DNA from 2 places in the Pseudoalteromonas sp. JC28 genome. Region 1 is predicted to be linked to the other one. Evidence: predicted binding sites of a transcription regulator. Region 1 holds the regulator's gene; the other holds the start of a gene.
What was found. The regulator MetJ, encoded in region 1, represses methionine synthesis genes. The targets are predictions, from matches to a motif close to TAGACGTCTAGACGTCTA.

Region 1 (14,982 bases):
CGATCCAAGACATTTCTCATAATACGGGTGAAGCTGCGCATAAAGCCGAGACAACGAATGAAAATGCGCAACAAGGTCGCCGTGAGGTCACAGCAACAATTGAGCACATCATGCAGTTATCGGAATCGTTAGGTGGTGCTTCAAGTGTTGTTGCTCAGTTAGAGCGTGACGGTGAAACTATTGGCTCGGTATTGGATGTGATCCGTGGTATTGCAGAGCAAACAAACTTACTTGCGCTAAACGCTGCTATTGAAGCTGCACGTGCGGGAGAGCAAGGTCGAGGTTTTGCTGTTGTAGCGGATGAAGTTAGGTCACTTGCGCAGCGTACTCAAGACTCCACGCAAGAAATCGAAAGTATCATTTCTACACTGCAACAGCGTACACGAGAAGTGGTGAACATCATGGAACAATGTCGTGAACAAGGCAATGAAAGTGTGTCGCAAGCCGAAAAGGCTGGGGAGTTGCTCAGCATGATCACCCAAGATGTGCAAACGATTATGGAAATGAGCACGCATATCGCGACGGCAATTGATGAACAAAACCAAGTTGCTTCAGAAGTGAATAAAAACGTGGTTAAGATCAGAGACATTGCGCAAGGTGCCTCAGAGCATGCTCGCTCTAATGCGCAAAGTAGTGAAGAAGTCGCAGAGCAAGCGCGCGTATTACACGAAGCCGTGGCTAAGTATCAGGTATAAACACCAATTCAACCTGAGGTTCTTAATGTCAAAGCCCCACTTAATTTATAGTGGGGTTTTTTATTAAACCTGAGGCTCGGATAAGAAATGAGCTTGCTTATTATTTTTAAGGTTCAGGTTGATTGTCATTTTGAATATTGAGAAGCGTATTGCATTTAAGGTGACTCTATTCAACATCGTGAGTAATATGTACTGTTGTAGAAATTTTCCGGATCGTCTTAGGTAGGGGTTTGCATCTTTAAAAGGTATGTTTTATAAAGAGAAAATCACATGTTGAAAAGGAATATTTAAATGAAACTCTCCACACGTAATTCTTGTATCCGGGGGCTATTTTTACTTTTGGCTATGGGAAACTTTTCTGTTCAAGCTTCGATGTTATGTCGAGATAGCTTCGATACTGTACGCAATAACATGACTAATATGAATTATAAAAGCTTTGATCAAACACCTAACTCTGGGTGGCGAGTACTGTATAATCAGGGTTGTTATTTAGAAGCTGCAATGCTCATTGAGCAATATAAAACCATGACTGGAGAGCAGCAAGCAAGTTTGCAATGGCATTTATTTCAGAATTATGCTATGGCGGGAAAGCGAGAACAGGCGATAGAGGTTGGAGAGGCACTTCTGCTCTCTGCGAAGAATAATCCTGCCGAGTTCCTTTGGGTAGAGTATATAGCCGCGAGTGTTGCGTTTTTAAAAGAAGATCGAGTGACACTAATGAAGATGCGTAACAAGCTAGCGGCACAAGCTGATTTCTTCCCTAATAAGATGAATTTAAAGGTTTTAGATAGCTTGGTCGATAATGTCAAATCTTCGTATCAGGCTGCTTATCAACAGTAAATTTAAGGCACAAACTTGATAGGTACGCTGTCCTTTTGGGTTTTATACTCTTCTACAGCGTTTACATATTCCTGCCATAGCACATCGTGTTGTGTAGCTATAGTGTATAAGTATTGCCAGCTGTAGAGCCCTGAGTCGTGGCCATCATCAAAAACAAAGCGTGCAGCATAGTGACCAACGGGTTCAATTTTCTTTATGGCGACATTCTGTTTGTTTAGCACGAGTTGCTTTTGCGCCGGACTATGCCCTTGCACTTCGGCGGATGGTGAATGTGTTCGTAAGAATTCGGCACTTAGCGTAAAACAGCGGCCGTCCTCAAAATAAACATCGAGTACTTTACTGAGCGTATGATAATGAAGTTTGGTGACTTGATACATAATTGGTATAACTCAAAAAGCGGAGCAAGGCTCCGCTTTTTATTTTAATTTACAGAATGAAGCGGCTTAAATCTTCATCCTGAACAAGCATGTCTAAATGCTGTTCAACGTAGGCGGCATCAATCGTCAAGGTATCACCAGCCTTTTCACTGGCATCGAATGAAATCTCTTCCATCAGCTTTTCCATCACAGTGTGAAGGCGACGCGCACCGATGTTTTCAGTTTTCTCGTTGACCTGATATGCAGCTTCAGCCAGTTTAGTGATAGCGTCATCGGTAAAGTCGATAGTGACGTCTTCTGTTTTCAGTAGCGCTTGTTGCTGCTCTGTAAGAGATGCATTTGGCTCAGTTAGAATACGTTTGAAATCACCCGCAGTTAGTGCTTCTAGTTCAACGCGAATAGGTAAACGACCTTGTAGTTCAGGGATTAAATCCGACGGCTTGGCCATTTGGAACGCACCTGACGCGATAAATAAAATGTGGTCGGTTTTTACCATGCCGTGTTTAGTATTAACGGTTGAACCTTCGATAAGTGGTAGTAAGTCGCGTTGTACACCTTCACGGCTAACATCTGGGCCAGAAGATTCTCCGCGCTTACAAATTTTATCGATTTCATCAATAAACACGATACCGTTTTGTTCAACTGACTCAATAGCTTGCTCTTTAAGCTCTTCTGGATTAACAAGCTTTGCAGCTTCTTCTTCAATCAATAGCTTAAGTGCTTCTTTAATTTTCAGCTTACGGTTCTTTTTCTTGTCACCCGACATGTTTTGGAACATGCTCTGTAGCTGGCTGGTCATTTCTTCCATACCAGGAGGTGACATGATCTCAACATGAGGCGCCGTTTCTGCGATGTCGATCTCAATTTCTTTGTCGTCTAACTGACCTTCACGTAGTTTCTTACGAAATACTTGACGTGTTGACGAATTTTCATTTGGCTGAGACTCACCCCAAGCGTCTTTTGCTGGTGGCAAAAGTGCATCTAAAATACGCTCTTCGGCGGCTTCTTCAGCGCGGAATTTGAATTTCTTGGTTTGCTGTTCACGTGTTAGTTTAAAAGAAACTTCGACTAGATCGCGGATGATGGTTTCAACTTCTTTACCAACATAACCCACTTCGGTGAACTTAGTCGCTTCTACTTTGATAAATGGTGCGTTAGCAAGCTTTGCTAGACGGCGGGCAATTTCAGTTTTACCTACACCCGTTGGGCCGATCATCAAAATATTCTTGGGTGTAACTTCTGCACGCAGCTCTTCATCAAGCTGCATACGACGCCAACGGTTGCGCAGTGCAATCGCGACGGCTTTTTTGGCTTTGTCCTGACCGATAATATGTTGATCAAGCTCGTGCACAATCTCTCTTGGAGTCATAGCTGTCATGACGAGTCCTATTACAATTCTTCGATAGTTTGGAAATTATTGGTAAATACGCAGATATCGCCGGCGATCTTCAGGCTCTTTTCCACGATTTCTTTCGCACTTAAGTCTGTATTTTCAAGTAGTGCGGTTGCAGCCGCCTGTGCGAAGTTACCACCACTGCCGATAGCAATAAGATCATGCTCTGGCTGCACCACGTCGCCGTTACCTGTGATGATAAGCGAGGCGGTTTCATCGGCTACCGCAAGTAGGGCTTCAAGCCTTCTTAATGCTCTGTCGGTACGCCAGTCTTTTGCCATTTCTACGGCTGCTTTAGTGAGATGGCCTTGGTGCATCTCTAGCTTTGCTTCAAAGCGTTCAAATAATGTAAATGCATCAGCTGTACCGCCAGCGAAACCTGCCAGTACTTTACCATTGTATAGACGACGTACTTTACGTGCGTTGCCTTTCATAACTGTGTTACCAAGCGAAACTTGGCCATCACCGCCGATAACCACTTTGTCATCGCGACGAACACTAACGATGGTAGTCATAGTAATCCTTATCTGGGCCTGTGCCCGTGTAACTCTAGATTAGTAGGAAATATGGGTGGACTTATAAAAATCAAGTCCAGCCCCAAATCCCGCAGCCAAATATCCCAACGCGTTGTAATTTGTTTTTATCGCTTTCTGCTAAACGCTTGGTATCGTAGGGGCCAAGACGGACACGATACCAGACACCGTTACTCCCTTCGGTACGACGGATCTCCGCGATTAATCCAGCAAACGCAACTTTGGCTTTCATGGCTTCGGCTTGGCTATGGGTTCTAAATGAACCACACTGCATTTGATAGGGACCTTTGCTCTCGATCTCTTTAACTTCGACCTTGATTTCATGATTTTTAATTTCTTCAATGAACTCAGGTGGGCGAGGCTTTGGTTTAATAACCTTTTGCTCGGCAACTGGGTGTGGGTTTTTGGCTTGCTCTACTTCTTTAGGATCGGCATTGGTTTTTATAAACCAAAGACCGTAGGCAAACCCTCCGATTAGTAGAAATGCAAAAATAGCAGCAATAACAGGAAATTTCGCCGATTTTTCTGGCTTGTCTTTCCCCTTGCCTTTAGGTTTCTTATTGATGTAATCGTGCTGTGCCATAGGTTATTTGATTTTAATAGCTATCCATTGGATCAACATCTATGCTCCAGCGTACTCGATTGGCAGACTCATGCGTAGCGATATAGCGCGCAAGTTGCGAAAGGTAGTCCCGCAGCACAGTGCGTTGTTGTGCGTGTATGTGTAATTGATATCTGAACTTTCCAGCTATTCGTTCAAGTGGTGCTGGAATTGGACCCAGCAATTGTATACCAGGATAGGGGGTAGCAGGAACCAAATCCGACAAAAAGCGCAATACTGTATTTATATTTGTTGCCTCGGCGCGGATGATAGCTAAGTGTGCGAAGGGGGGAAGCATAGCTTCTTCACGCTCTTGTAAGGCATATCGCGCGAAGTCGCCATAACCATTATTAATTAAATCTTGCAATAATGGATGTTCTGGAAAATGCGTTTGCAATAACACGGTTCCCGCTTCACCGGCACGTCCGGCTCGTCCAGCAACTTGCGTAATGAGCTGTGCCATTTGCTCGGTTGCTCTAAAGTCACAAGAGTAAAGTCCTGAGTCCACATCCAAGATAATCACAAGGCTGACATCGGCAAAGTGGTGGCCCTTGGCAAGCATTTGAGTGCCGACCAGAATTCGCGCGCCACCTTGATTAATTTCTTCAAGGGCGCTTTCAAGGCTGCCCTTACGGCGCGTAGAATCTCGGTCAATGCGAGTAACGGGAATATCAGTGAAGCGTTCGCTTAAAAAGCCTTCGAGTTGTTCTGTACCAAGCCCTGTGGGCATGATTTGGGTGCTGCCGCAATCTGGACACTGTCTCGGTACAAAGTCCTGTTCACCACAATGATGGCATACCAAGCGGTTCATGTTTTTATGGTACGTGGCGCTGGTAGAGCAATGTTTACAGGTATTAAGCCATCCGCATTCGTGACACATCAATGTTGGTGCAAAGCCCCGACGATTTAGAAACACCATAACTTGCTTACCACGAGCGAGTGTTTTTTCCATCCAATGTAAACTCATTGGTGAAAACCCGCCTTGTTCTGGCTGACCTTTCATGTCGACAAGGTGAAATTGGTTGTCGTGCTGGGTCTGCGCTCGTTTACTCAGTGTGACGAGTTGATATTTGTTGGTAATGGCTTTGTGTAATGTTTCTAATGCCGGTGTTGCGGTTCCCAAAAGCAAAGGGCAGTGTGCCTGATGCGCTCGAAATGCAGCGAGATCTCTGGCGTGATAGCGCAGGCCTTCTTGCTGTTTAAACGAGTTGTCGTGCTCTTCGTCAACGATGATCATGCCGAGATTTTGAAATGGCAAAAAAATGGCCGAGCGAGTACCGATAACCAAAGCGCTCAGACCCTTTTCGGCGCGACGCCAAGTATGTAGGCGCTCGTTATCGGTTAGATTTGAGTGCCATAAATCAATGGGCAGGTTATTAAAGCGCTTCTTAAAGCGGTTGACTGTTTGCGGTGTGAGTCCAATTTCAGGCACTAAGATCAGTGCTTGTTTACCCGCTTTTATTATGTTTTCAAGGCTCTGTAAGTAGACTTCGGTTTTACCACTTCCCGTTACACCTTCGATTAAAAAGGTACGGTAACCGACTTGTGCATTGACGGCGCTGCAAATAGTCGCTTGCTGGTCGTTTAGGCGTGGCTTTTCGCCTAGCTGTAATTCGTTTTGCGACCAATCACTATCATGCTCAATAGATTGTGAGATAAGCGCTTTTTCTTCTAATGCTTTAATTGTTTGGCTAGCAAATCCGAGCGCTTTGAGTTCACTTAATTTTATTGCACCACCTTCATATAATTGAGAAAGCAGCGCTTGTTGCTTTTTGGCTCGCAGTGTTGGTAGTTTCTGCCCTTTTTCCGTTAATCTGACGATAGGGATCTGAGTTTTGTCTGGGCTTCCACCATCTCTGAGTACTGCCGGTAGTGCTGTGAATAAGGTATCGCCAATTGGATGACAGTAATACTGGGAGACAAAGTGTAAAAAGCTAAGTTGTGCTTGATTAAAGACAGGATGCTCGTCCAACACCTCAATAATTTGCTTGAGTTTTTCTTTTGGTACATCGGTGTCGTCTTTTTTAGCAAGCGCAATCGCTGTGCAGCGACGGTTGGCAAAATTGACGGTGACTCTCATTCCTGCTTCAACTTGCATGGTTGGTGCTAGCAAATAGTCGAATGTTCGGTGCAGTGGCAGCTTTAAAGCTACTTCAAGAATGAGCATGTATTACAATTCCATAAAGTGAGCGCAGTGACGAAGTATATACCTAAGGTGGTACGAATTGAAAACTTACTCAGAGGCGGTGATAAAAAACTCTGAAATATTGCTTGTAGATTGTTCAGTTAAGCACTAAAATACGCGTCCACATTTTTGTATAACTACGTATGGTGCCAGACTTCGGGTTTGGAGAGCGATACGGCCTTAACTAGAGGTTGCTATGAAAGAAGGTATTCACCCTAATTACGAGACGATCACTGCATCGTGCTCTTGCGGTAACAAGTTCGAAACTCGTTCAACGCTATGTAAAGATATTCACCTAGACGTATGTTCTGCATGTCACCCGTTTTACACTGGTAAGCAGAAGATCCTTGACACAGGTGGCCGTGTAGATCGCTTTAACAAGCGTTTCGGTGCACTTAGCAGCAAGAAGTAATCTTGTTGGTCTAGTCGAAAAAAGCACCTTTAGGGTGCTTTTTTTGTGCCTGTTTGAAAATACCTTCTCGATTTATACATCCTATTCTGCATCAGCAGATAGACCGTCAGTCATCCCGTCTTATTGTGTCTTTTATTCTTCTAAAATAAAAAACTTGCCAGTTTGGCAGCAAAACTTTACTGATCTCTTGGGTAGAGTAAAAACTCTATTTAGCAGATAAATATTGAACATTTACGAGCTTAAGTTGTGAAAATAATCAAAGCTCATATAGTAAATAGTATCAGGTATGAGCACTTAATATAAACTAAAGTCAGTATATTGCGATTAAATGTCGGTATCTTGACGTTAAAGTTAGTTAAGTTGCAATTTTCTTATTGTTTTTATAGTTGGTGTACATTTGTGCTAATTTTATACATTCCGTGCTGATTTTAGCGTCTTGTTTTTTAAGTTTTAGTCATTTTATTTGTGAAATATTTCTTAAAATTGAGCTTATCTTCTCGGAAAAGTATAGAAAATACCATGCTAGTGGATAGACCTGATTTTACTTGAATAATGAGCAAAACTCGGTATTGTGTGAATACGGTCGATTAACTATATGTCCTATTGACATACCGCGACAGCAAAGCACATACGCTTGTTGAGTGGTTGAATGTCGTCGCTCATATAGTTAATCGCACTGTGTGTTGCTGTAACCAGCTAGCTAGGTTGCCAACATTCAGAATGCGAACGTTTACCACACTCTCACATTAACTTCGTAGGAAAATATCGCGCCATGACAGACTTTCGTCAACAAGCTCTAGATTATCACGAGAAGCCCGTTCCAGGTAAAATCAGTGTTGAACTCACTAAACCTGCCGAGACCGTAAAAGACTTAGCACTTGCATACAGCCCAGGTGTTGCAGAGCCAGTACGTGAAATCGCGGCTGATCCGGCGAATGCATACCGTTACACGGGTAAAGGAAATATGGTTGCGGTGATCAGTAATGGTACGGCAATTCTTGGCTTGGGTAACTTAGGTCCTTTGGCGTCAAAGCCTGTTATGGAAGGTAAGGCACTATTATTTAAGCGTTTTGCGGGCCTTGATTCAATCGATATCGAAGTTAAGCACAACACCACTGAAGACTTCATCAATACTGTGGCAAATATCGCAGACACATTTGGAGGTATTAACCTTGAAGATATTAAAGCGCCAGAGTGTTTTGAAATTGAGCGCGCGCTAATTGAACGTTGTGACGTTCCTGTATTCCATGATGATCAGCACGGCACTGCAATTGTAACCGCTGCGGGTATGCTGAATGCGTTGGAAATCCAAGGTAAAGATATTCATGATGCGATTATTGTGTGTCTTGGCGCGGGTGCAGCCGCTATTGCTTGTATGGAATTACTGATCAAATGCGGTGCTCAACGTGAGCACATCTATATGCTGGACAGAAAAGGCGTGATCCATACTCGTCGTGATGACCTAAATGAATACAAAGAGCTGTTTGCAAACAACACGGATAAGCGTACGTTACAAGACGTGATTGCAGATGCGGACGTATTTGTTGGTGTTTCTGGCCCAGACTTACTTTCTGCTGAGGATCTAAAGCTAATGGCTGACAAGCCAGTGGTATTCGCTTGTTCTAACCCAGACCCTGAGATCAGCCCTGAAGTTGCACACGGTGCACGTAATGATTTGATCATGGCGACAGGCCGCTCGGATTATCCAAACCAAGTAAATAACGTACTGTGTTTCCCGTTTATCTTCCGTGGTGCGCTTGATGTACGCGCAACCGCTATCAATGACGAGATGAAGATTGCAGCGGTTGAAGCAATTAGAACGATTGCGAAAGAGCCTGTACCTGCTGAAGTGTTAAAAGCGGCTGACGTAGATAGTCTAGAGTTTGGTCCTGAGTATATTATTCCAAAACCAATGGATCCACGTTTGTTACCTCGTATCGCAAAAGCGGTAGCGGTAGCTGCAATTGAATCAGGCGTGGCACAAATCGATATGCCAGCTGGATATATGGAATAATACCATTGGTATTATTCAAATGAAAAAGCCTCGATTGAGGCTTTTTTTGTGTCTGTATTTCCAGAGCGAAAGAGCAGTTATCACTCTTCGTTTATTTCTGGGATCTCCAAACCGCGCTCTTCCATTATTTGTCTTACCTCTAAAGGAATACGCTCTGGATTATCTTTTCTCAAGTCTTCATCGCTCGGCAGTGGCTGACCTGTGAAGGCATGTAGAAACGCCTCACATAAAAGCTCACTGTTCGTGGCATGACGTAAGTTATTCACTTGGCGACGTGTACGCTCATCAGTTAGCACTTTGAGTACATTCAGAGGTATGCTCACCGTGATCTTTTTTACTTGCTCTGCTTTCTTACCGTGTTCTGCATATGGGTGAATATACTCACCGTTCCATTTTGCCATAATTGTGTACTTGCCTCAGTTACATCAATGCCAATATGACTGGGTTCTGGTCTACATTATTCACCAACCGCATGAATATAGGGATAACCTTACGAATTAAAGATAAATCCCAAACTCAAATAGATGAATAAACTAATCCGCCATAGCGAGATAGAAGAATCTCTGCCATAGTTTTCAATAACTCAGTCGTATTAGCAACGCCTAGAGTGGCGAAATTTTATCGGTTTAAAAAAGATAGTCAAATACTAGTTATTTAGCCATTTAGCAGTATAAATGTTTTGACTTCTGGTTTCTGTTGCTCTAACCTTTTAGACGTCTAAACATCCAACTATCTAGGTGACCTTATGAGTCAAGTTAATAAATCGACGGTAGCAGTGCGTCACGGTATAGAAGCTGATAAAGCGCATGGGGCAGTAGTGCCACCGCTTTACCTTTCTACCACCTATTCTTTTGCCGATTTTGATACCAAACGCGACTACGATTATGGCCGCAGCGGTAACTTTAATCGTGATGTGCTTGCACAGGCACTTACCGAACTTGAAGGTGGTGCTCGTGGTATTATTACCGCCACTGGCATGGCTGCCGTTCACCTAGTAACTCAACTGCTTAACCATGACGATACGCTGGTTATTCCACATGACTGCTATGGTGGTAGCTATCGCTTGTTTACATCGCTTGCAAAGCGTGGATTGCTCAAATTAGCCGTCTTGGATCTCACGCAACCTGAAAGTCTTGCGCAGCTGCAGCAGATCAAACCTAAATTAGTTTGGATTGAAACACCAAGTAACCCAATTTTGCGGTTAACGGATATAGAAGCTGTCGTAAATGCAGCACACGCTGTGGGGGCTTTGGTCGCCGCTGACAACACCTTCTTGTCTCCTGCATTACAAAACCCCATTGCCTTTGGCGTAGATGTAGTCGTGCATTCAACTACTAAATATATCAATGGTCATTCTGATGTCGTGGGGGGCGCGGTGATCGCGCGTACACAGGAGTTGGGTGATGAGTTAGCTTGGTGGGCGAATAATATCGGTATTACAGGTGCACCTTTTGATAGCTACCTTACCCTACGTGGACTGCGCACCTTAAATGTGCGTTTACGCCAACATCAAGAAAATGCTCAGATTATTGCGGAGTATTTAGAAAAGTCGCCGTATGTTAGCCAAGTTTATTACCCTGGCCTTGAGTCGCATCCTCAACACGAACTTGCGAAAAAACAACAGCTCGGCTTTGGTGGCATGGTGAGCTTTGATATCAAAGGCGATCTGCAAACATCTGCGAAGTTTTTAACGTCTCTAACGCACTTTTCATTGGCAGAATCTTTAGGTGGGGTTGAGAGTCTTATTTGTCATCCAGCGACGATGACACACGCGGGTATGGATCCGCAAGCACGTTTAGAAGCGGGAGTGGGCGACACGTTGATTCGTATTTCTGTAGGCATTGAAGATGCACAGGATCTCATTGCAGATCTGGAATCGGGATTTGCATGTATTGATGAAAGTCAGGCGAGTGATGATGCTAAGTCATTCAAATTAACGCCTGCACATACAGTAGCGTTGTGGTGAGTAAATGGCAAAAGTAGTACATAAGTTTGGTGGTTCGAGTTTAAGCTCGCCAGAGCGTTATCAGGCGGTTGCCAAGATAGTGTTAGAGCAATGTCAACTAGGTGACAGTGTTGTGGTTTCTGCTGCAGGAAAAACAACGAATACCCTAGTGAAGTTATGGCAAAGCTTTGAGCAGCAAGATGTTCGCGCATTCAACGATGTTTTATTACAAGTTGAAAATCATCAACGTGAATTAATTGATGCCCTGTTTGTAGGTGAACAACACAGTGTGTTACTCAAACAGCTTGTCAATGAGCTGCAAGCAATCGCTTTAGGACGAGAAGAACAGCATCTTCACTACGCGAGTTTACTTGCACATGGAGAGCTATGGTCGGCTCGTATATTAGCAAACTACCTAAGTTCTCAAGGTATCGAAGCCAAAGCTATCGACGCTCGTACGTTATTTGTACAACAAGAGGGGGTGTTACTACACGCCCATAACAAAGAAGCGTGCTATCGCGCAATTGATGATCACGCTATCTATATTGTTACCGGTTTTATTGCCGCAAATGCACAAGGTGAAACGGTGACTTTAGGCCGAAATGGCAGTGACTATAGCGCGACTTTGTTGGCAAGTTATCTTGATGCGGCTCAAGTATCAATTTGGACGGATACAACGGGTGTATTCAGCACTGATCCACGTAAAGTCGCCAATGCCATAAAATACACAAAGGTATGTCGTGGCCAAGCTGAATTACTCGCACGATTAGGTAATCCAGTACTACATGCAAAAACGCTGTCTCCACTTAAAGATACCGATATAAAACTGCAAGTTCGCAGCAGCTTTGACGCCGATGCACTTGGCACTGAGATAGTAAAGGCAGGCTATAGCAAAGAGAAGCGCTTTATTACCACTTTTGGACAACTTGACCTGTTACGCGTTGAGCAGCTAAAAAGTGGTGAAGTGAAACAGCTAAGCCAGCTTATTCAGCATAGCATTCATCATTTTGTTAAAGGTGGAGAGGCACACTTACTGGTGCCATCTGAGTTTAGCCATGTTGTGATTAAAGCGCTGGATTCGCGAGCCAATATTATTGAGTCGCAAGTACAAGGCTTTGCTATTGTTGCCCCAAGTCAGGATGTTGCTGGCTTACATCAGCAAGCTCTGGAATTATTGGATGAACATGCGATTGTCACCCGTTTTGTGCTGCAAGAGCGCCATTACAGCTTAGTGTTAACCGATCAAGCAATTGATAGCGATCTACTTGCTATATTGCACGAACGTTTGGTCAATAAAGGCAGAGAGCTTGCTGTGATTGTAGCTGGTGTTGGCAATGTGGGTGAAGTGTTTATCGAACAATGCAAAAACCAAGTCGCTAAGCTGAGTGAGCACTTTGATCTTAAGTTGGTTGGCTTACTGCGTTCTAAGCAAATGTTGTTCTGTCCAAGCGGGTTGAATTTAGCATCGTGGCAACAGCAATGGCAAAATGAGGCCATCGAATACAATGAAGCAGAGCTATTCACTCGTATTAAAGAGCTAGATTACGAGCATAAAGTGGTGGTCGATATTACTGCGAGCGAGCGTTTCAGCGAGTTGTATCCACAGTTTGTTGAACATGACTGCCATTTGATCAGCGCTAATAAATATGCCGGCACGGCACAACAAGGTTGGTACTCAAAGCTGCGTCAGCAGTTACAAGATCGTAACCTATTATGGCGTTACAATACCAGTGTTGGCGCAGGTCTTCCCATTAACTTTGCATTGGCTGATCTGCAAAATAGTGGCGATGAAGTGGTGAGAATTGAAGGCGTCTTTTCCGGCACTTTATCTTGGCTTTGTAGTCGCTATGATGGTTCTGAAGCATTTTCTGAGCTAGTGCTTGGGGCGCAAGAACTTGGTTTTACCGAGCCCGATCCGCGCGAAGATCTATCTGGCCGAGATATGCAGCGTAAGCTTTTGATCTTAGCACGAGAGTTAGGCATTGAGCTTGAGCTTGACGATATTGAATTAGAGGCGTTAATGCCAGAGTCCTTGAGTGTGGGTTCATGGCAAACGTTTTTAGAAAATCGCCAGCAACTCGATGACTTTTATGCGACACACTATGCAAAGGCCACAGCGAATGACGCTGCGCTTCGTTATACTGGTGCGCTTGAAATTGCAAGCAATGGCAAAGTGTCTGCAAAAGTAGGCATTGCACAGGTACCAAATGGCTCGGCAATCGCGAATTTAACACCGGGTGATAATATTTTTGTGATCCACACTAAATGGTATGAACAAAATCCGCTGGTGATCCAAGGCCCGGGGGCAGGTAAAGAAGTGACAGCAGCGGGAATACATTCCGATTTATTCTGGCTGACGCAAAATCTAAAATAACTCTTTTAAGAAAATAGATATAATACAACTGGTATAAGACAAAAATGCCGATACATCTGTATCGGCATTTCTATTTTAGAATAACTCTTCGTGAGTCGGTAGCGGCGCGGTATCGTCAAACGGTGTGCTGCTATCCGTATCCAATACGTACTTGGTTGGGGCCGTACCTTGCTCGAAATATTCAAACCGAGATGTGTAATCGTTCTTGCGAGACAAAAGCCCTGTCTTTAAGTCAATCCGAGTTGAAATAAGCCCTGGAGGCGGCTCTATCGGAGCCAAAGGCTCGTCTTTAAGCGCCTCACGCATAAAGTCTATCCAAGCAGGTTGTGCTGAAATCGCTCCGGCTTCTGCGCCAACAAGTTGATTATTACCAAGGTTAGCGTTGTAGGCCGCACGACCCAAGGATTTACTCGCATCGTCAAAGCCAACCCAGACTGTGGTGAGGACATTACGGTTAAAGCCCGTAAACCAAGTATCTACTGAGTCATTGGTGGTACCCGTTTTTCCAGCAAGGTCACGACGTTTTAACCATTGACCACGCCAGCCTGTGCCGCTCCAGCCCGTATCGTGTTTCCAACTACCACCACCCCAGATAGCACTGTGAAGCGCATCAGCAATCAGAAATGCGTTTTGCTCCGAAATCACTTGCGGTGCACAGCGCTCAGGTTGTTCTTCCATCTGCTGTTCGTCGCAGACCAATAGCGGCTCTGCAGAACCCAGCTCAGTGCCGAATGAGTCGGTAATTTTATCGATAAAATACGGCTCAATGAGGTGACCGCCGTTTGCAAAAGTGGCCATGCCGCGCGCCATTTCAATAGGAGTCAGTGCAGCACTACCAAGCGCCAATGACTCGCTGCGATTAATATCTGCGTCTTGAAAACCAAATTTAAGCAAGTGATCAGCAGCCTTATTTATGCCAACGCCTTTGATCAAACGAACAGATACCACGTTTTTCGATTGTGCAAGCGCTCGGCGAATACGGATTGGGCCGTTATACACTTCAGGGCTATTCTTCGGACGCCAAGCCACGCCAACGCTTCTGTCCCAATGATTAATCGGGGCATCATTAAGAATGGTGGCTAGGGTATAGCCATTTTCTAATGCGGATGAATAAATAAAGGGTTTGATGTTTGAACCCACCTGGCGCTTAGCTTGGGTAGCACGATTGTATTGGCTAAGCTCAAAGCTGTAGCCGCCCACAATCGCCTTGACACGCCCATCCTGCGGGTCAAGTGAGACGAGGGCACTGGATGCCTGCGGCAACTGACTTAACATCCAACCGTCGTCTTGTTTACGGACAAACACTTGCATGCCTGGCGCGAGGATATCTGCGGTTGTTTTTGGTGGTAAGCTTTGACGCGTTTCACTGATGTATTGTCTGGCCCAACTTAAGCCTGACCATTCCAATGTAATTTGCTCACCGGTTTTTAAGAGCAGGTCGGCCGTTTTCTCTGCAATGCTTAGCACCACAGCGGCTTTTAACGGCCCAATTTCATTGACCTTTTTAAGGCGAGTAATAATGCCTTCATGGCTTAGCGGCGATTCCGTTTCAGCATGCCAATAGGTTTCTTCTGCGCCTCTAAAGCCGTGACGCATATCGTAGGCATGTAAAT
Region 2 (14,982 bases), on a different contig from region 1:
CTTTCTGAAAGAGATTATTTACATGTGAGAATAAAGTTAGAAAACACGCTACTAAGCGGTAACTGTCTGGGCAAGCTTTACGATAAAGAAGCGCGCAAAGTGTTTAGAACGCCTTGGATTGATATCGTTTATGGTATTTATGAGCTAGAAACACTGGCGTATTTATATCAACTTTGCCAAAGCCAAAACGCAGACGAGCTGCAAGAAGTGCAGGCATGGCTTAAGCAAAAATCTGACTTTTTGATAAGTGCTATGGAGCAAAGTCGACAATCTTCCATGCATAGCGAACCATATTGGTTCTAACCAGATTAAGCGGGGTTTTATCCCGCTTTTTTGTACCACTTCATTACAATCAATACTGCAAATATCAGGTGATGAACTAAACTTGGGTGTATCAATTCTGAGGTAGCCCAATGATCGATATTGACGATAAAGTGCTGAATGATTTGCGCGGCGGATTTAACTTACCTGCTAAGCCTGAAATATTACAAGCCTTACAAAATGAATTATCACAACCGGAGCCTGAGTTATTTACCGTGGCGGATATTATTGCGGCAGATGTTGGTGCGTCAGCTGCGGTGTTAAAGGTAATTAATTCACCCGCTTATGGTCTTGCCCGTACAATCACAGATATAAAACAAGCAGTGATGTTTTTGGGCGTTAACTGTATTACGCAGCTAGTGACTGGGTATTTGCTTAAAAATGCGTTTGAGCAGTCAAAGTGCTGTATCTCACTGCAGCAGTTTTGGGATAACGCTGCGGATATTTCAAAAGCGGCGATGGTGGTTGGACATCATTTGAAGGCATCATTACCGATGGAGAATTTGCAGCTGCTCGGACTGTTTCATGATGCCGGGATCCCAGCAATGGCCGTAAAATATCCTGACTACGCTGAGGTAATAAAGCAGTCTATAGAGCGACCTGAGCAAACGCTTATTTACTACGAGCAGCAAAAGTATCCAGTGCCTCACACTGTGATAGGCTACTTTCTTGCGACGTCTTGGCACTTACCTAAAGAAATATGCCAGATGATTTTGCGCCACCATGACGTTAGCTATCTTGAAGAGCAAAAAGATGCACAGCATGTGCAAACCTTTGCGGCACTTAAACTGGCTGAAAATCTCTGTTTCGAAGCAAAACACTTTAGAAGCGCAGCGGATTGGTATTTATTTAAAGACAAGGTGATGATTGAGCTTAATCTGCATGAAGATGAGTATCAAAACTTAAAAGATGATGTCGACGAAGTATTTATCGGGTAGGGGATTATCCGTGGTATTAAAAAAGGCGCTCTTGGCGCCTTTTTTACTTTTTACAGCAGGGGTTATAGGCCTGCTGCTGCACGTAGTGCGTCAGCTTTATCTGTTGCTTCCCAAGGGAACTCTTCACGACCAAAGTGGCCGTAAGCAGCAGTAGGCTGATAAATTGGACGCTCAAGGTCTAGCATAGTGATTAGACCGTAAGGGCGTAAGTCGAAGTGCTCGCGGATAAGTTCGATTAAACGCGACTCATCAAGCTTAGCTGTACCGAAAGTTTCTACGCTGATAGAAGTAGGCTCAGCAACACCGATTGCGTAAGACACTTGGATCTCACACTTGTCAGCAAGGCCAGCGGCAACAATGTTCTTTGCAACGTAACGCGCTGCGTAAGCTGCAGAACGGTCAACTTTTGATGGATCTTTACCTGAGAATGCACCACCACCGTGACGTGCCATACCGCCGTATGTATCTACAATGATTTTACGACCAGTTAGACCACAGTCACCCATAGGACCACCGATAACGAAACGGCCAGTTGGGTTGATGAAGAACTTAGTTGCTTCAGTGATAAGCTCTGCAGGTAGTGTAGGCTTGATGATAGTTTCCATCACCGCTTCTACAAGGTCAGCTTGTGATACCGAATCACAGTGCTGTGTAGATAATACGACCGCGTCGATACCTACTGCTTTACCGTTTTCGTACGCGAATGTTACCTGAGACTTAGCGTCTGGACGTAACCAAGGTAGCGTGCCGTCTTTACGAACTTGCGCTTGGCGCTGAACTAGACGGTGTGAGTAAGTGATAGGCGCAGGCATAAGTACGTCAGTTTCGTTACACGCGTAACCAAACATTAGGCCTTGGTCACCAGCACCTTGCTCTTCTGGACGAGTACGGTCAACACCTTGGTTGATATCAGGTGATTGTTTACCAATCGTGTTAAGGATTGCACATGAATCAGCGTCAAAGCCCATGTCTGAATGTGTGTAACCAATTTCACGCACGGTCTTACGAGTTAATTCCTCGATATCAACCCAAGCGCTAGTCGTGATTTCACCACCAACCATAACCATACCGGTTTTAACGTAAGTTTCACACGCAACACGTGCTTTTGGATCTTGCTCAAGGATGGCATCTAGAACCGCATCAGAGATCTGATCGGCGATTTTATCCGGATGACCCTCAGAAACAGATTCAGAAGTAAATAAATGTTTAGCCATTGTATTTATGCTCACAAATATTGCGCTTCACAAACATCAGGAACAGCGCGAAAAATTAAGGGGCGTATTCTAACCAAAAAACCTAGGCATTGACTAGTTATTTTACGCCTAGACGTCCAAAATTGTGCAAACTTTTTTAATGGTCGGAAAAAGTCCGTCTGTACCCGTTTTTTTATGGCCTTTGCCGTTGCAGTTAGCCATATAAATAAGTAAGAATGGGCTCAAACCCCCGCGAAACACATTTAAAGGTAGGAGAATTCATGCCATCTCGCAAAGAACTTGCTAATGCAATTCGCGTTCTTTCCATGGACGCTGTACAAAAGGCCAAGTCTGGCCACCCTGGAGCCCCTATGGGCATGGCGGACATCGCAGAAGTACTTTGGCGCGATTTTTTAAAGCACAACCCAAGTAATCCTGAGTGGTTCGACAGAGATCGCTTTGTATTATCAAACGGTCACGGCTCGATGTTAATTTATTCATTGTTGCATTTGTCGGGTTATGACTTATCAATTGATGACATCAAAAACTTCCGTCAGCTACACTCCAAAACACCAGGCCACCCAGAATATGGTTATGCGCCAGGTATTGAAACGACTACAGGCCCATTAGGTCAGGGTATTACCAATGCGGTAGGTATGGCGATTGCTGAAAAAGCATTGGCTGCACAGTTTAACCGTGAAGATTACGACATCGTTAATCACTATACCTATGCATTTTTAGGTGATGGCTGTTTGATGGAAGGTATCTCACACGAAGCTTGTTCACTTGCGGGTACCCTTGGTCTTGGCAAACTGATTGCATTTTGGGATGACAACGGTATTTCAATCGACGGTGAAGTTGAAGGTTGGTTTAGCGACGATACACCAAAACGCTTTGAGTCTTATGGCTGGCATGTTATCGCCGGTGTTGATGGTCACGATAGCGATGCGATTAAAGCGGCAATCGAAGCGGCGCAAGCAGAGTCTGACAAACCAACCCTTATCTGTTGTAAAACGGTTATCGGTTATGGTTCACCAAACAAGTCAGGTAGCCATGATTGTCACGGTGCACCGCTAGGTGATGATGAAATCAAAGCAGCACGTGAATTCCTTGGTTGGGAGCACGGCGCATTTGAAGTACCGGAAGATGTGTACGCGAAATGGGACGCAACAGCGCGTGGTCAAAATCAACAAAGTGACTGGCTGATTAAGTTCACTGAATACCAAATGCATTATCCTGAGCTTGCTGCTGAATTTGAGCGTCGCATGAAAGGCGAGCTTCCAGCAAACTGGTCTGAGAAAACAGAAGCGTATATCGCAGAGCTTCAAGCGAATCCTGCAAACCCAGCAACTCGTAAAGCATCACAAAATGCATTGAATGCCTATGGCCCAATTCTACCTGAGTTTATGGGTGGCTCTGCTGACCTTGCGGGTTCTAACTTAACACTTTGGGATCAATCTAAAGGCTTAACGGCAGAAGATGCTGCGGGTAACTACATTTTCTACGGTGTGCGTGAATTTGGTATGTCTGCCATTATGAATGGTATTGCACTGCACAGAGGCTTTATCCCTTACGGTGCGACATTCCTAATGTTTATGGAATACGCGCGTAATGCGGTACGTATGGCTGCATTGATGAAACAAAGAAGCATCTTTGTGTATACTCATGATTCAATCGGTCTTGGTGAAGATGGTCCAACACACCAACCAGTAGAACAAATGGCGAACTTACGTACTACGCCAAACCTTGCGAGCTGGCGTCCATGTGACCAAGTTGAGTCAGCAGTTGCTTGGCAGCAAGCGGTTGAACGCGCTGATGGCCCATCTGCACTTGTATTTACCCGTCAGGGCCTTGCGCAGCAGCCTCGTACCGCTGAGCAGGTTGCAGCAATTAAGCAAGGTGGTTATGTACTATCTTGTGACGGTGAGCCTGAAATCATCCTTATTGCCACCGGTTCTGAAGTGCAACTTGCGGTTGAGTCTGCGGATAAGCTTCGTGCAGAAGGTAAAAAGGTACGTGTTGTTTCTATGCCTTCGACTGACATTTTTGATGCGCAATCTCCAGCATATAAAGAAAGCGTACTACCAAGCTCAGTAACACGTCGCATCGCTATCGAAGCGGGTATTGAGGACTTCTGGTACAAATATGTAGGCCTAAATGGTGCTATCGTTGGTATGACAACGTTTGGTGAGTCAGCGCCTGCTGATGAGCTATTCAAGCTATTTGGCTTTACGGTAGAAAATATCATTGAGAAGGCAAACGCATTGTTTGCATAATCAAAGAAAAGAAACAAAAAAACCCATGCCATGCATGGGTTTTTTTGTGTTAGGTGGTTTGGCTAAACCACCTAAAGCTTTGAGATTGCTTCCTGCTCAAAGCTCAGGTTAGAAAGTTAAACCTTAAACTGCTCTACCGATAAGCGTAACTCTTCGGCGAGTTTAGCAACCTCAGAACTAGAGATTGAGGTCTGGCTTGCGCCTTCAGCTGTTTGCTCTGCGATTGTTACAATCGATTCCAAACGTTCACTAATTTCCTGTGCCACCTGCTGTTGCTCATTCGCCGCGTTTGCAATCTCTTCACTCACATCATGGGCCTGAGAAACGGCTGCAGTGATAGAGTTTAATGCTTCATTAGCAAGGTCGCTCTGATTTACGCACGACTCCGCCTGCTGCTTGCCTTTTGACATTGCGCCTACCGCTTCTTCGGCACCGGCTTGTAAGGATTCAATCATTGCTTGAATTTCTTGAGTCGACTCTTGAGTTTTACTTGCAAGCGAGCGTACTTCGTCTGCCACTACAGCGAAGCCACGACCTTGTTCACCCGCACGCGCAGCTTCGATTGCAGCGTTTAGTGCAAGGAGGTTAGTTTGCTCGGCAATGCCACGGATAACATCCAAAATACTGCCTATCGAAGCGCTGTCTTGGTGTAGTTTGTTAATCACGCGAGAGGCTTCATCCACTTCCCTTGCGAGTTGCTCAATAGTGTGTTTGTTCTCATGTGAGATGCCTTTAACACGCTCAGCTTCTTTATCAGCATTTTTAATTTCCTGTAGTGCTTGATGTGCGCTGTTGCTTACACCGTGAGACGTGCTACTCATCTCAGTTGTAGCGGTAGCTGCTTGCTCTACCTGTGCTTGCTGATTCTTAATTGCTTGGCTTGATTCTGTAGTGATAGTCGATGTTTCTTCGGACGCTGCAGCAAGCTGTGTCGAACGAGAAATGATGCCAGTAATAAGCTCACGTAAGCTAGAGATTAGGGTGTTACAGCTTCTAGATAATTCACCAAACTCATCTTTTGCTGTGTCATCTAAGCGCTGTGTCATATCGCCACTGGCGACAATGTTTAAGACTCGATTTACTTCCGATAGCGGTTTTGTGATACGACTAACGGTAATGTAGGCAACACCGACGGCCATTAACGTTGCTACTATCATACCAATCCAAGTCCATAGGTTTGCTGTGCCTACATCGGCACGTACGCCTTGTTGTAAGTTAAAGGCGACTTGGCTCGCTTCAGAGAGTAAATCATCTAGCTGAGATAGGGCTGCTTTTGTGGTTTTTTCTGCATTGGTTAGTTCTTTACGTGTCTCGGCTATCGCATTGATCAAGCGTTTTTGATTTTCCGCGATGCTGTTGCTGCCGGTAACTGCATCTTTCAAATTAGTGTAATAGTCTTCGAGATCAGCAAACAAACTACTATCAAGCGCGCTAACGGGGCCACGCATCAAATCAATATTGCGACCTAGCTCTTCAACGAGGTAGCTTTGATCCCTACTTACGATTTCCAGTGTATTGATGTCTTCAACAGTAACAATATCATTGGCGCTAGTCACAACAGAAGAAAAGTTATTTTCTAAGTTATTTGCAGCTTGAAAAGCACGTTTGTCAGCCTCTTCTAAGCCATCCAAATCAATGATATCAACCGTCACCATAGTCGCATCTTCTGCGGCAACATCGATAGTTGATAACTGCTCTTTTAATTTATCCCGTAACGAAAGCTCAGTTGTTTTCTCGTTTACCAAGCTGTTCATGGCTTTTACGAACGCATCATAACTTTTGCCAACATCACGACTGCTTGAGGCCAATTTATTATTAGCAGCAACGACCTGTTGCAGCTCTGAATAGGTTTTGTCGAAGATCTTCTGGCGCTCTTTAAATTGCTGTTTTAGCGTCGCCAGTTCAGTCTCTGTACGCGCGTAAAAACTTCCCTGAGCCATTTTGCTCATTAAAGTAAACTCTACTTGCAGCGCAGAGCTTTTAGAGAGTGCTGGTAAAGACAGGTTATTAACCTGTTGAGTTGAGTTGTCAATGTTTGCAATTCTTAATAAAGAATTGCCCCCGATAAGAAGAAGCAACAAGGTGATGGTAATAAAACCACCCCAAATACGTTGGCTAACAGTCAAATTCATAGCTGTCCTACAAAATTTACAAAGCAATACGGATACTTATCGGATTTATTGCGGATAAGTTAAGTATTTTATAGCAGATGTGACAAAAAAATTCAGTAAAAAAGGTCGGATTACAAAAAATAGCAGCTCAACGGATAAAAAGTATAAGCTTCACGTTTTCTTCGAGTGTAGCTTAGTTTTGTAAAAATTAAAGTGGGTGATTACCCTAGATTCGACTTAGGAAAGTTAAATAACCTGAGCTTCGGATAATTAATGCTTTTCTAGCAGCCAGTTTTAGCGCTAACTGCGTTGAATTCACTTCCAATAGCCAGCTATTGGTGCGTAAATTCGCCTGGTTATCCCCAAAACTCTCTGGCTAGATAAGGAAATAATTTAAAAACAACGAGTTAGCTCATTTCTTATCCAAACCTCAGGTTAAATAGCTTAATTGTGCTGGTACTTTTCACCACTGTTGATATTTATCATCGTCATAGGACCTCCCCACACGCAGCCAGTGTCTAAGGCTATAATATTTTTCTTGTTGGTTTCGCCTTCCAAAGCAGCCCAGTGGCCGAAAAGTAGGGTAGTTTCGGCTGGTGTTTGGCTGAGCTCAAACCACGGAGTGAGACCTGCCGCATCTTTTAGGCCAGATTTGTTCTTAAGATCCAGTTCGCCATTTTGTTTTAGAAAGCGCATTCGAGTGAAGACGTTAACAATGGCTTTAAATTTATCTTGTTCACTGAGCTTGTTGTGCTCAAGTCCTGGGTGAGCACCGTACATATTGGCGTAAAACTCAGGGGCTTTTGTTGATTGATAAATGGTTTCGGCAAAGCGTGCATATTCTAGCGCTTGCGTAATATTCCAGCTTGGATGAATACCTGCATGAGAAATAAAAGTTTGCTGTGTTTCAAGCCAAATAGCGAGGGGCTGTGCACGTAATAAGTCAGCATATTTTTGGCATTTAGGGCTGGCAAAAACCGCATCTAATTTATCTTTTGGGTTCGGAGCGACACCCAAAGCAAGACATGCTAAAAAGTGGAGATCGTGATTGCCGAGTGTAATGCTAATAGAGCCTGCGTGTTGATAGAGAAACTCTAGGCAAGCAAGTGAATCGGGTCCTCTGGCGATGATGTCACCGACAAAGTATAAATGGTCTTGGCTTGGGTTAAAGTTGACTTGATCGAGTAGCCCGATGAGTGGAGTGAAGCAGCCTTGCAAGTCTCCAATTGCGTATTTTGCCATTTATTACCTGTGGTTTTTTATAACTCAATGTTTTTATTCTGATGTCTAGCATGTATGAGGAACGCGGGGTAAGCCCGCTTCCGCAAAATAAAAATGGTATTAATGCAAAATATTTGGACAGGAAAGTCTAAATACATTGATTGGCGCTTTAAACTCAGTGCCAAACTCATTACGCATTAAATAAAACCCTTCCATTGTACCAACGGGAGTATCGAGCACCGCGCCGCTGGTGTACTGATAGCTCTCGCCAGGACGAATAGTGGGCTGCTCACCAACGACACCTTCACCTTCGACTTCAGTCTCTTTGCCATTAGCGTCGGTAATGAGCCAATAGCGGCTATGTAGCTTGGCATTACATAAGCTATGGTTTTTGATGGTAATTGTATAGGCAAACACATATTTATCCTTTTCAGGCTGTGATTGCGCTTCAACGTAAAAGGTCTCCACCGATACTTTGATAGGTGAGCCAATATTAGTTTGAGTTGTCATATATCCAATTTGCAATTTCAATAAACTGGTTAAGCGACAGGTTTTCAGCGCGAAGTGTAGGGTCGATACCTAAGTTTCGCAGCTGCTCTTCGGTTAACAGGTTCGATAAGCTATTTCTTAGTGTCTTACGACGTTGGTTGAACGCTTCTAAACAAACAGTGTTCAAAAGCTTAGTGCTCTTAGCTGTACGTTGCGACGGATCTTTTGGGATCAATCGAACAACGGCCGAGTCAACTTTAGGTGCTGGTTTAAAGCAATGTGGTGGCACTTCGATCACAGGAATAGCGTGACAATAGTACTGCGTCATTACGCTTAAGCGACCAAAGGCCTTGCTGCCAGGGCCTGCAACCATACGGTTAACCACTTCTTTTTGCAGCATAAAGTGCATATGCTCGACCTGATCTGCAAACTCAAATAAGTGAAATAGCAAAGGGGTTGATACGTTGTAAGGTAAGTTACCAAAGATCTTCAGTTTTTCCCCTTCTTTGATTAAAGAAGAGAAGTCAAACTTCATCGCGTCGCCTTGGTGAACCGTTAATTTAGGTCCCAAGAATGGGTGATGGATCAAGCGCTCGGCAAGATCTTTATCGAGTTCTACAACGGTTAGGTGGCCACTTAAATCACAAACAGGTTCAGTGATAGCACCTAAACCAGGACCGATTTCAACCAGATTGTCTTCAGGTTTTGGGTCGATAGCAGTTACTATCTTGTCGATAATATTGTTGTCATTTAAGAAGTTTTGACCAAAGCGTTTACGCGCTCTGTGTCCGAGATGTACTTTATCTGTCATGCATTCTGTGCTTTTTTGGTTGCGAGCTTAATTGCTTCGCGGATCGCTAATTCAAAACTACCCACTTCAACATCACCAGAGCCGGCTAAATCAAGCGCTGTACCGTGATCAACCGATGTGCGAACAAAGGGTAATCCTAGGGTGATGTTTACTGAGTTTCCAAAACCTTTATATTTTAACACAGGTAAGCCCTGATCGTGATACATTGCGAGCACAGCATCAGCATTATCTAAATATTTAGCTTGGAAAAGGGTGTCAGCTGGCAGCGGTCCAACCAAGTTCATGCCTTGTTTATTCAGCATTTCCAGTGTTGGCTCAATGGTTTCTATTTCTTCACGACCAAGATGACCACTTTCTCCAGCATGCGGATTTAATCCACAAACTAATACCCTGGGTTGTTCAATACCAAACTTGGTTTGTAGGTCGTGATGTAAAATATGAATGACTTTGCTGAGACGCTCAGGCGTAATTGCCTTTGATACGTACGCCAGTGGGATATGCGTAGTTACTAGCGCTACACGCAGCCCTTCGGTTGCGAGTAGCATTACGACATCAGCGGTATCAGACTGTTGTGCAAAGTACTCAGTATGGCCGCTAAACGAGATCCCAGCTTGGTTAATAATGCCTTTATGAACTGGGCCCGTGACTACCGCTGCAAATGTCCCATCCATATTCTTTTCAGAGGCAATGCGCAAGGTTTCGAGCACATAATGGCCATTGGCTTCATCTAATTGACCAGCGACCACTTCAGCACCTTTGTCTACTTGAAGGTAGTAAATGGCACCAGCAGGTGCCGCTTCAGGCGCAGCTTCGCTGTCAAATGGCAGCAACTTGATTTGCTCACCGAGTTCTTTGGCGCGTTTTTCTAGAATACTTTTATCAGCCACCGCAACCAACTGAGCAGGCCATGCGTGCTGAGCCAGTTTGATAACAAGATCTGGGCCAATACCTGCAGGCTCACCCGGTGTAATTGCGATTCTGAGTGTCATAGCCGTTATTCCGCTTCGATAATTTCAATATGCGCTTGGTCACGCATTTCTTTAATCCATTTAAAGCTTTCTTCTTTAAATTTACGGTTAAACAACAGACGGTGTGCGCGATTTAACTTGGCTTGTTCTGTTTTATCGGCTACGCGTTTATCTAGCAGTTGTACAATATGCCAGCCAAATGTACTTCTAAATGGTTCACTGATCTGATCTTTTTCTAGCGACAACAGAGTGTCTCTAAACGCAGGTACGTATGTAGTTGGATCTGTCCAATCGTACTCACCACCTTTAAGTGCAGAGCCTGGATCTTCAGAATATTCTTTAGCCAGCGCTGCAAAGTCAGCGGTACCTGCGCGCAAGTCTTTTACAAAGCCAGTTAGCATTGAGCGTGCTTTTTCTTCACTTAGGATAATAGACGGCTTGATTAAGATATGACGTGAACGCACCTCAACAGTTTCAACGACTTCACGACCACGAATATCTTGTACTTTTAGAATGTGGAAACCTGCACCTGAGCGCAGTGGACCAACTATGTCGTCTTTTTTCGCACCTTTTATGGCCTCAGCGAACAAGGTTGGCATTTCGTTAATTCCCATCCAGCCTAATTGACCACCATCGAGCGCTTTTGAGCCGCTAGAAGAAGCAATTGCGATGCGCTTGAACTCTTTACCTTCGTTCAAAAACTTAATCACGTTATCAGCGCGCTCACGAGCGTCTTCAATTTCTTCTGGAGTCGCTTTATTTGGGATCTTAATCAAAATATGGCCGATATCATACTCTTCCGAGTTACCCGTTTGCTCACTCAATATTTTTTGCAGGTTAGTCACCTCTTGAGGGCTAATATAAATACGGCGGTCAACACTGGCACGGCGCACTTGGCTTGTGGTTATTTCTTTACGGATCTCTTCTCGGTATGCCGGGAAGCTTTCGCCGCTAGCTTCAACTGAGCGACGTAAATCAGCGATAGTACCACCTTGGTCTTGGGCAATATTCGCAATGGTCTGATCCAATTGAGCATCTGAAATTTGCATACCCATACGGTCACCCAGTTGCAACATTAAAGATTGCTCAATGAGTTTATCGATGGCTTGTAAGCGTAATGTTCTATCGCTAGGAAGTTCGGTACCTTGCTGCTCAGCCTGTTCTTTTACACGATTTATTATTTGATCGACTTCGCTTTGTAAAATTACACCATCATTTACTGTGGCAACAACTGTATCTAGCTTTACACGCTCAGCATGTGCTTGAGTAAACAGGCCTGCACTTAAGGAGGCCACTAATAACAACTTTTTTAAATTCATACGGCTTTCTAAATTCTATTTATTCAAAAAATACGGTCTACGGTAACCAAAAATACCCTGTCGAAGGAGTTTACTCGCATCACCACTGCTTTGGCTTCCAAGCCCTGTAAGGACAAATTTCAGGCTGAAGCCAGAATCAAACACTGCTTCATCATTTGTAAGTGTTTGGTTTAAGTTTGTTTCAATTTGACGATTCGCAGTCACCTGAATAGCCCAACAACAAGACTGGTATTGAACACCAACAAAGGATTCAACACTTCTATTTGCCGTCATATCTCGGTGATAGCTTGCTACAAATTGCCAGTTATCGTCAATTGGTAAACTTGTAAAGAGACCGACTTGGTCAATTTCATAGTCTGAGACATCATTAACATAACGATGGTTCAATTGCACTAACTGCTTATCGTCACCTTTATAGTCCAAAGTAAAGTGAGACTGCACTAACTCTTTGCTATCCACATCATATTGCACCCCACCTGAGAGGTACCAGCGCTTATGCCAATGTAACATGGATTCAGCGGCAAATAGTGCATTATAGTTGGTATCATCAGTAAATAGCTGTTCAGAAGGCTTTACAGATGACTCAAGATAAATGATCTGACCTGCACTGAAGTTAAAGCGTTCGACATTACTGTTATCGAATACACGCGTGGTTGCACCCACGGTGAATTGATTGGCTTCTGCAATCCGGTCATAACCAGAGTAACGGCGTGCTCTAAACAGACCAATAAAGTCATCTTGTAACTTAGCGGTATCGTACCAGCCAATTTGGCTTTGTTCTCTGTGAGGTGTGTAAAGGTACTGAATTTGTGGCTCAAGCGTTTGCGTACCTTGTTCAAAAAAGAACTCGGTACTGCGTTCAAAATTCAGTTGTCCGTGTACCCTTAAACTAGGCAATGTACGCGTGACAGACTCCTCATACTCTGTATCAGGCATATCTATATTTTGTTCATAACGCGTGTGAAGTAGGCGTGCCTCGGAGGTAAATGACCAAGCGTAGTCGCTGCGTGAAAAAGACACGCGAGGCTCTAGGTGTAATCGCGACGCCTCTGAGATTGGCAAAGCATCATTTTGAAAATAGGCAAACTCACCCTCAAAGTCCCAATCAAGGCCAACAAGTTCATAGCTGTCCCGTGTACGGAAGCTAATTTGCGGTAGTGCAGTGTAGGATTCTCTGTGGTCACCCAACACTTCAAAATCTTGCAACTTTAAGTCGACTAACCAGTCTTCACCAAGGTAACTTAGACTGCCGGTGCGATATAACTGAGTGTCAGTTTCATTGGCGTATTCGGATGTTAAGTCAGTGAGATAGTTATCGTCACTCACATTTGTAACATCAACAAACGCACGCCATTTATCACTTAAATAGCTTTTTTGTTGCCAATGCACTAAATAGCGATCGTCTAGCTGTGGCTCGGAATCATCCTTACTGAGGTATTCGACGCCAATTTTACCTTGATGTTGTTCAGTTAAATATCTGAACTCGGTAATAAGCTGAAATCCTTTATTAGCCATGTACCTTGGTGTTAGGGTCGCGTCGTAGTTAGGAGCTAGATTGAGATAATAAGGGGTGATCAGCTCCAAGCCAAACTTATTTGAGCTGGAAATTGTCGGTGTCAGCAGGCCAGATTTTCGTCTATCATCGATTGGAAACGTAAAGTAGGGTAAATAGATAATTGGCGTGTCCATAATTTTGAACACCGTATTATAGGTTTCACCCCAACCGTCTTCTCGAGAAAGTACAATACTGCTTGCCTCGATACTCCAAAATGGGTCATCAGCAGGACACGTGGTGAAGCTAGAGTTGTCGAGTGAAATTTTGCTGCCAGAGGCATGCAACTTCTCTGCACCACCGCGCCCCAGCTGGTCTGTTAATTCGTATTCAGCACCAAGCAAGCTCACGGTGTTAGCATTTAAATCCGCGAATAGCCCATTGCTGTGAACTTTGGTAAATTGGTCACGATAGAGTAGTGGTCCAGAAGCGCTGAGCAGGCCTTCTTTTTTATCGATTAGCGCACGTCTAGCTTCTAAGCTCATGGTTTCAGTGTTAATCACCACATTACCCGAAAACTCAGCACTATCAGTACCTTGTAGTTCTAAGTCATCGGCAACGATATCAATGGCATGTTTGGGCAGCGAGGCTAACGGCTTCCAGTTTTCTGGCTGCATATAGTCTTTACATTGTGCGGCGACAATGTTCGTATTAGCAAAAGCTGTAGAATGAATCGCGGATAATACAGCCAAGCCCCAAATTTTGCGCATTTAATAACCTATTAGCTGAGCATTTAATAATAAGCTCATCATGATAAATGAAAACTGTCGGAAATACAGTAGCATTTAAATATTTACAAGTAGAAGGTGTAATAGTTAATCCATGAATAGTCAAAACCAGCGCGTCGAGTTTATACAGCAAGCAATACATAGCGACGATTTTACGTGTGAGGCTATCACCTCGGATGCCAGTTTCCGGCGTTATTATCGCGTCAAACAACAAACGATGTCGTGGATCTTAATGGAGACACCGGTCGATAAACTCGATAATGCCCCTTTTATTGGTTTAAATACAGTGTTTGCAGAGCAAGACCTTAATGTGCCAGAAATTCTTGCGAGTAATGAAGAACAAGGGCTGTTACTGTTACAAGATTTAGGTTCTGAGCATTTGGCCGATAGGTTAGCATTGCCTTCTCGGCTAGAGGATTATCGTGCGTTGATAGCGCTTATTCCAGAAATAGCCAAAACACCAAAGAGTGAATGGATGAAGCCCTATGATGCTGAGTTCGTTGATATGGAACTTAATATCTTTTACGAGTGGCTTGTAACAAAATGGCTTGGTTTAACACCCACCGAATATCAACAAGTGCAATGGCATAATGTGAAGTTGAAACTCGTTGATGCGATGACTCGTCAGCCGCAGGTCACGATGCATCGAGATTTTCATAGCCGCAACCTGATATGTCATCAGTCTCAGTGGTATCTCATTGATTATCAGGATGCGGTACAAGGACCTGTCACTTATGATGCGGTTTCTCTGTTGCGGGATTGTTATACTCGTCTTGATGTACATGAGTTTACCGAGCTTCAGCAACATAGTTTTGATTGTTTAAAAGCGGCAAATTTATTAGGCGGCATGGATTTTAGCACCTATCAACATTACTTTGACTTAACGGGGATGCAAAGGCACCTTAAAGCTGCCGGGATTTTTACTCGCCTATTGCAGCGAGACGGCAAAGGCGGGTACTTAGAAAATATTTTGCCAACGTTACGCTACCTCGTTGAAGTAGCGAATAAGTATAAAGAATTTCAGTGGCTTGCAAGCTGGCTAGAGAATGACATAA

Region 2: a site for MetJ is predicted at 2,575-2,592, ahead of metK (methionine adenosyltransferase). Genes of this name have one in related genera too.

Annotation. Positions count from the first base shown of each region.
Region 1 is NZ_QOKX01000008.1:17,618-32,599, forward strand. Features, by position in the region: gene DS891_RS17890 (methyl-accepting chemotaxis protein) at 1-695, shown strand, start outside; gene DS891_RS17895 (hypothetical protein) at 987-1,535, shown strand; gene DS891_RS17900 (gamma-butyrobetaine hydroxylase-like domain-containing protein) at 1,538-1,912, opposite strand; gene hslU (HslU--HslV peptidase ATPase subunit) at 1,962-3,290, opposite strand; gene hslV (ATP-dependent protease subunit HslV) at 3,302-3,820, opposite strand; gene DS891_RS17915 (SPOR domain-containing protein) at 3,891-4,421, opposite strand; gene priA (primosomal protein N') at 4,435-6,606, opposite strand; gene rpmE (50S ribosomal protein L31) at 6,821-7,036, shown strand; gene DS891_RS17930 (malic enzyme-like NAD(P)-binding protein) at 7,809-9,050, shown strand; gene metJ (met regulon transcriptional regulator MetJ) at 9,131-9,451, opposite strand; gene metB (cystathionine gamma-synthase) at 9,796-11,016, shown strand; gene metL (bifunctional aspartate kinase/homoserine dehydrogenase II) at 11,021-13,369, shown strand; gene DS891_RS17950 (PBP1A family penicillin-binding protein) at 13,445-14,982, opposite strand, start outside.
Region 2 is NZ_QOKX01000004.1:186,418-201,399, forward strand. Features, by position in the region: gene DS891_RS10675 (CYTH domain-containing protein) at 1-303, shown strand, start outside; gene DS891_RS10680 (HDOD domain-containing protein) at 414-1,259, shown strand; gene metK (methionine adenosyltransferase) at 1,322-2,473, opposite strand; gene tkt (transketolase) at 2,734-4,728, shown strand; gene DS891_RS10695 (methyl-accepting chemotaxis protein) at 4,845-6,860, opposite strand; gene DS891_RS10700 (symmetrical bis(5'-nucleosyl)-tetraphosphatase) at 7,284-8,081, opposite strand; gene apaG (Co2+/Mg2+ efflux protein ApaG) at 8,181-8,570, opposite strand; gene rsmA (16S rRNA (adenine(1518)-N(6)/adenine(1519)-N(6))-dimethyltransferase RsmA) at 8,554-9,360, opposite strand; gene pdxA (4-hydroxythreonine-4-phosphate dehydrogenase PdxA) at 9,357-10,349, opposite strand; gene surA (peptidylprolyl isomerase SurA) at 10,355-11,647, opposite strand; gene lptD (LPS assembly protein LptD) at 11,663-13,909, opposite strand; gene DS891_RS10730 (aminoglycoside phosphotransferase family protein) at 14,022-14,982, shown strand, end outside.